DNA from 3 places in the Colwellia sp. M166 genome. Region 1 is predicted to be linked to each of the others. Evidence: riboswitches for the same ligand, from Rfam matches in the RefSeq annotation. Region 1 holds a riboswitch; each other region holds the start of a gene.
The links. A riboswitch is a leader RNA that binds a small molecule or an ion and turns the genes downstream of it on or off. The one in region 1 is predicted to bind cobalamin.

Region 1 (2,273 bases):
ATATTGATCATTTTAAAAGTGTAAATGATCAGTTTGGTCATTTTATTGGTGATAAGGTGATTCAGCGTATTGCTAAAGTCATTAAAGCGACCATCTCAGATCAAGATATTGCTGTGCGCTTTGGTGGTGAAGAGTTTGTGGTTGTAATGGTTAATAAAACCATGACACAAGCACATGAAGTGGCTGAAAAAATTAGACTGGCAATATCGCAATTAAAGTTAATGCAAAGGGACTCTAAAGCCTACTTGCCTAAAATATCAGTATCGATTGGTATTGCTCAACGACAAGATGAGCTTAATTGGACCGCATTGTTTGAACAGGCTGATACCGCTTTATACCAAGCTAAAAACAACGGTAGAAATAGAAGCGTTTGTTTATAAACGCTTCTATTATTTGAGCTGAACTTAATTAGAGCCACACTTTATTTTTTAAGGGTGAAACGATTGTGGAAATGCTTGATTTGATTTTAATGCTTTAATTAATGCTTGTTCGCTTTCATTTCGAGCCTCTTGGCCCCAACCATTAAAATTAACCAACTCGTCAATAGGTCTTCTGGGTAACCAGTTTGCAGACTCTAGCTCTGGTTTTTTCTGAAAATGACTAACATAACCAAGGCACAAATAAGCGATTGGTACGACAGAATCAGGCAAAGCGAGTGTTGCTTTTAAGGTGTCATGATGCAGAATTGAAACCCAGCCAACGCCTAAACCTTCCGCACGAGCAGCAAGCCAAAAGTTTTGTACCGCACATACCGAGCTATATAAATCCATTTCTTTCATATGAGTTCTGCCAATAACTGTTTTGCCTGTTCGGTTTCGATCGCAAGTAATACAGATATTGATAGGTGACTCAATAATGCCTTCAAGCTTTAAGTTCTTATATTTTTCTTGCTTACTTGCTTCAAACATTGTTTGTGCTTCTTGATGAGCAAGGGTAAAACTTTGATGTATTTTAGTTTTTACTTCAGGACATTGTATAACAATGAAGTTCCAAGGCTGCATAAAACCAACAGATGGCGCATGGTGGGCAGCATATAGTATCCTGCTTAGTACATCATTTGGAATTTCCGTGGCTAGAAATTGCCCTCTAACATCTCTGCGGTTAAAAATTGATTTATATAAGCCATATTGCTCTTGTTCATTAAATTGATGCGTCGCTCTTGGCTGCGCGGTGTTGTTATTGAATAAATCCAAAATATTCCCCTTCTTGGACTTTAAAAGCGGTCGGCCTTCCACTTTGTTGGCATTATTGGGCAGGTCTTCTGACTAAGACATAAATTTAGATAAAATAAATTAAAGTTTGATACCTTCCCAGCATTTATTGCCAGTGGCTTTAATATCGGTTTTAAACCTAAGGGTATTGCGCAAGCGCATAAGATTGCTCTGCGATATTTTCAAACTAATACGTCATTACAGCGTTGGGCACGTACTGGATTTTCACCAATTTCCCTATTCTCCTGAACTTACCCACTAAAAGTAAGTAACAAGCACCTAATAATAAATTACCAGGACTATAACACTGCCGGTATAAATTGAAAAAATTATCTTTAATTTGGCGTATGTATTTATTGATAAAATCAGCAGAGGCGAGGCGAGTGATTGACCAAGTTGACGGATAAAAAAAAGGGAAGATAAATTAATATCTTCCCTAGTTACAATCTAGTTGGGAGTCTAGTTTGGGGTTATTTCTATATCTTTATGGGTTGTATGTTACGTCTAAGCTCACACCACTTGCCGCAACGTACCCATAGATACCTATATGCCAGGTGTCGGCTATTGGGTTAGTAAATGGGCATGCTTCTGTGTTACCACTTTTATAAGGGCGACAGTCATAAGTTGAAGTTGTTGGTTGTGCACCACGGCGAATGTACATATCTGCATCACCAGTGCCACCACTCATATTGAAATCAAGTGTTGCCATGCCTGCAGGTACATCAATGGTGTAATAAGTCCATGCGCGACGTGCAACTGTGATATCAGTTACTGAGGCACTACCACCTGTAGCATCACCGCCACCGCCCGTTGACCCTTCAGTGAAGCTACCTGTTAAGTTCACACCAGTGAAGGCAGAATATCCAATAACTTTCACATAATAAGTACCCGCTTGTGCTGTCTCTATCGGGCAAGACTCAGCATTTCCGCCTTTATATGGACGACAATCATAGCTCGTCGTTGTTGGCGCTGAGCCAAATTTAACATAAAGATCAGCATCACCTGTTCCACCAGCCATGGTAAAGTTAAGATCGGTTGCACCAGCAGGCACTTCCATCGTAA
Region 2 (2,273 bases), 1.2 Mb from region 1:
TAGCACAAGCTTTTTTGCTAAACTGTCGGCAATAGCGAGGCTAAAAATAGGAAGAGTAGCTTGTCAGTATTTAATGTTTATTTGTTACGCCATGGCGAGCTTGTACAAAGCGGCATCCTTTGCGGTCGTACTGATATTGCGCTATCCGATATTGGCAAGCAACAACTTATTAATGCCACAAAAAATTTACCTAAAATTTCAAATTGTTATAGCTCGCCGTTGGTTCGGTGTCGAGAATTTGCCACACAATATTGCCAACAACATGAGCTTTCATTGCAGGTGTTGACCGAATTACAAGAAATGAACTTTGGTGATTGGGACGGTAAACCTTATCAAGCGTTGTGGCAATTAACACAGGAAGCTGAAACAACCGCAGCAGAAACAACGTTAACCTTAGGCGATTTTTGGCAAGATCCCTGGCAATGCCAACCGCCCAACGGTGAGTCTATGGAAAGTTTTATGGAGCGCGTTGATAACTTCTGGCAAAATTTACTCTCGCAATTGTGCCAAAGCGAACTCGAAAAAGCGGACTCATTAAATACTTTAGTGTTGAGTCATGGTGGTGTTATTCGATATCTACTGGCTAAAGTATTAGGGCTGCCTATTCCAGGTACTTATCATATGACCAACTTGGATGTGCCTTATGGCAGCTTAATTCATCTGCAAGTTTTCATTGATAACGAAGGTAAAGCTTGGTCTAAATTAATGCTTTAATTGCGCGATTATATGCCCCTAATATTTTAGTCCTTTAGTATGAAAGTTAATTGGCACTCTATAGCAATAGATTGATTTTTATCGTTTTTATTACTTTATGAACTATCTGATATAAAAATAAACCTTGCTATTTTCCCCTAGCTGTCGATAATCGCGGCAATAATTAAATAATGTCATATTCAAATACACTTTTTTAAGCTGCTTAAAAGCATTTAAATTCGTGAGGCTGGGAATGTGGTGAAAGTCCACAACTGTACCCGCAACTGTAAACAGAGCGATATATTAACCACTAAACATTTTCGAAAGAAAATCATTGGGAAGGGATATATCTAGATGCTGTAAGTCAGGATACCAGATGAATATGAACATTAATTGCTACGTCGAGCGGGTTACTCGAGACACTATCAATTTTTTATTGGTGACGATATCACTGATGAAAATAGATTTGCTCCCAAAAACCCCCTAATACTATCGACGTTAATCATCATATACCGATCCACTAACAATTTTTTATTTAGTACGGTCTGATTTAGGTAATGTCATGTTTGAGATCCAAGCGGTTAGTTGTGAACATTCAGAAAAAATTCAAGCAAAAATCGATGGTAAAACCAAGCCATTAGGTGCATTAGGCGATCTTGAATTACTTGCTAAACAAATTGCACAAATACAGCTAATAAGCACGATAGCTGACACCAAAAATAATATTCTCAACGATGACCCAACTGACACCCAGCACAAGTTACAACTTGTCTCTCCCCATTTAACGGTATTTGCCGGCGATCATGGTATTGCTAGCGAAGGTGTTTCTATTGCGCCAAGTGACGTTACTAGCCAAATGGTGGCTAACTTTGCCAATGGTGGAGCGGCTATCAATGTACTTTGCCGACAATTCGGTTGGCAACTGAGTGTTGTTGATGCGGGTATTCTACATCCCCCTGCAGCATCTTTACCGGTTATTAATCAGCGTTTAGGTTATATAACACAGGCAATCAACCAGCAAGCTGCAATGACTGAGGCTCAAGTCGAACAGGGCTTTTCGTTTGCACTGCAACACATCAACAAAATTAAAGCGAGTGGTTGTAATATTGTGGCCTTTGGTGAAATGGGCATTGGCAATACCACTATTGCATCAGCCATTATGGCGGCAATAATGAAAGTGCCTGTCAGCGATGTGGTTGGTCGTGGTACCGGTGTTTCTGATGATGTGGTTAAGAAGAAGCAACAAGTTATTGAACAAGCTTTGGCATTGCATGCTGAAAACTTAGTTGATGCAAAGGCAATTTTACGCTGTATCGGTGGCTTTGAACTAGTACAAATAACTGCAGCGATGCTGGCGGCCGCAGAGAATAATATGCTGATTATTGTTGATGGTTTTATTTGTACCGCTGCGGCTATGTTAGCGATTGAACTGAATGCTAATGTCAAAGGCTATATGGTATTTGCTCATTGCTCAGGTGAACAAGGTCATCAGAAAATGTTGCAGTGGTTGAACGTTAAGCCTTTATTAAACTTAGGTTTACGTTTGGGTGAAGGTACAGGCGCCGCATTAGCGTTGCCCA
Region 3 (2,273 bases), 1.2 Mb from region 1:
TAAATCAGCACCTAGGTTCAATTGCCATTGTGAAGAAAGCTCACTACTATTTAATAATGAATATTGGTTACGACGCGAATCATATTTTGTACCATCACTTTTGCTTGTTCCATTACCGTAACCAATGTTAGAAGTACGGTTTTGACTAACACTGAATTGTGTGATGCTATTTACACCGCCAGCTTGCCAATTATAGTTGGCGCCTAATTGCCATACATGGTTATTCACTTCACTTTCATTAGCACCAAATGAGCTATCGTATTCAGTATCACCTTTGTCTAATTGTGCTAACCAATTTAAACTTAATGATTTGTCGATTTGTTGTTGACCATTAATAGCAAAAGAGTCAAAGCTATAGCCATCATCATCGGTTTCATTATCATCTTTAGCATCAAAACCATCACTTTCTTCGTGCTCAACACTTAAGCTCGTAAAGCCATCGCCATGTTCTATACCAACACCGCCGTTAATCATGCTGTAACCTTCGCTACCGACATTTGCACTAACGAAGTGTTCTCCACTATTTAGTTTGCGAGTAAATATTTGAATAACACCACCGATGGCATCAGATCCCCAGAGTGCTGCTCGAGGTCCTTTAACAATTTCAATACGCTCAACCAATTCAGGAGCAATATTTTGTACGTTAGTAGAGCCTAAGCTTGCAGAGCTAATACGAACACCATTTAATAAAACAAGGGTATGACCAGAGTTAGCACCGCGCATATATACTGACGATGCTTGACCACGACCGCCAGAAGTTGAAATATCAAGACCTGCAACAGTTGATAGAATATCTAGTACTGATTTAGGCTGAATACGATCAATCTCAGCACGTGTAATTACCACTTGGCTTGCTAATGAGTCAGCAATATTCATTGGTGAACGTGACGCAGTTACTGTGATTGTTTCTAAGTCATCTGCACTTTCAGTATTTGCTGAAGCGATAAAAGATGTCGACATTGCACCAGCAACAGCTAATGATAATAATGATTTTTTGAAAAAGTTATTTTGCTTAATGTTCATATGACCTCATTAATGATGCCCACCGCATCATATGTTTTACCACGTTTATACGTGGTGTAATTAAGTAAATTCAAGTGCTCGGACTGATTACGCTATACAAAAATAACGTGATTCACCGTTGCGGGGGCAGTGTAGAAATTTCATCTACTTCCCTCAAACTTACTGTATTAAACAGTAACTAACATGGTTAATTACTGTCGCTAGTTTAGATTCTTTGCATGTTGATATTTGTTAGCTAGGTATTCGACCAACAGTTTCAATAGCCCTTAAGTGCGACTACTCGGTGTATTCACACCCTGAGCAATAATCTGCTGAATTTTTTCCATAGCTAAATGCTCATTACAAACATCAGCTAATCGCTCTAGTTGTATTTCTCTGTGCTGATTAATATCAACAACCGGCTGTGCCATGTCTTTTATACCTAACCAATTGAGTACCGCTTGTGTCGGCTCAGGGCAATCAAAAAAGCCATGTAAGTAGCTAGCGATAATTTGTCCGTCATCAGAGATACAACCATCCGGTGTTTGTTGTTTTTTACCGGTACCATCACTTTCAATATGCAGTAATGGCTGGTTTAACGCTGGGCCCGTAGAGACGCCACAGTGAATTTCATAGCCTTTTAACTGACAAGTTTCACCTTTTAACGTCATGCTCGCCGTTACTTGGCTTAGTGTTTTATTTTGCGTTAGCGTGGTGGTGAAATCTAACAAGCCTAGGCCTGATATTTGCTCAACATGTGATTCAATATGTTCAGGATCGAATATCTGCTTACCCAACATTTGATAACCGCCACAAATGCCCATAACTTTACCGCCATAGCGTAGGTGTTGCTCTATTTCTTGCTGCCAACCTTGTTGCTTTAAAAAGCTTAAATCAGAAGTGACATTTTTACTGCCTGGAATAATAATTAGATCAGCCCCTTGTAACGACTGACCTATTCGGATGTATTGCAAATCAATATTGGGCTGTAAGCGCAATGGGTCAAAATCAGTGTGGTTGCTCATATGTGGTAGCAGCGGCACAAAAATTTTCACCTTCGCTTGCATGACTTTGTTATCAAGCGCGACCGCATCTTCTGCGTCTAATGCTAAGTCATGTAAATAAGGCAACACACCTAATACGGGCTTGCCTGTGCGCTCTTCAAGCCAATCTAAACCCGACTCAAGTAATTTAATATCACCGCGAAAACGATTGATAATAAAACCTTTCACTCTTGCTTGCTCTGACTCAGAAAGTAACGCCAGCGTACC

Region 2: it holds a riboswitch for cobalamin, as region 1 does, so the genes downstream of both, cobT (nicotinate-nucleotide--dimethylbenzimidazole phosphoribosyltransferase) here and bluB (5,6-dimethylbenzimidazole synthase) in region 1, are expected to answer to the same signal.
Region 3: it holds a riboswitch for cobalamin, as region 1 does, so the genes downstream of both, FGD67_RS15210 (TonB-dependent receptor domain-containing protein) here and bluB (5,6-dimethylbenzimidazole synthase) in region 1, are expected to answer to the same signal.

The regions. Positions count from the first base shown of each region.
Region 1 is NZ_CP040755.1:4,532,608-4,534,880, forward strand. It holds gene FGD67_RS20420 (GGDEF domain-containing protein) at 1-380, shown strand, start outside; gene bluB (5,6-dimethylbenzimidazole synthase) at 429-1,193, opposite strand; cobalamin riboswitch at 1,234-1,509, opposite strand; gene FGD67_RS20430 (S8 family serine peptidase) at 1,696-2,273, opposite strand, start outside.
Region 2 is NZ_CP040755.1:3,371,546-3,373,818, forward strand. It holds gene FGD67_RS15185 (histidine phosphatase family protein) at 61-714, shown strand; cobalamin riboswitch at 893-1,089, shown strand; gene cobT (nicotinate-nucleotide--dimethylbenzimidazole phosphoribosyltransferase) at 1,256-2,273, shown strand, end outside.
Region 3 is NZ_CP040755.1:3,375,872-3,378,144, reverse strand. It holds gene FGD67_RS15210 (TonB-dependent receptor domain-containing protein) at 1-1,023, opposite strand, end outside; cobalamin riboswitch at 1,077-1,221, opposite strand; gene FGD67_RS15205 (cobyric acid synthase) at 1,290-2,273, opposite strand, start outside.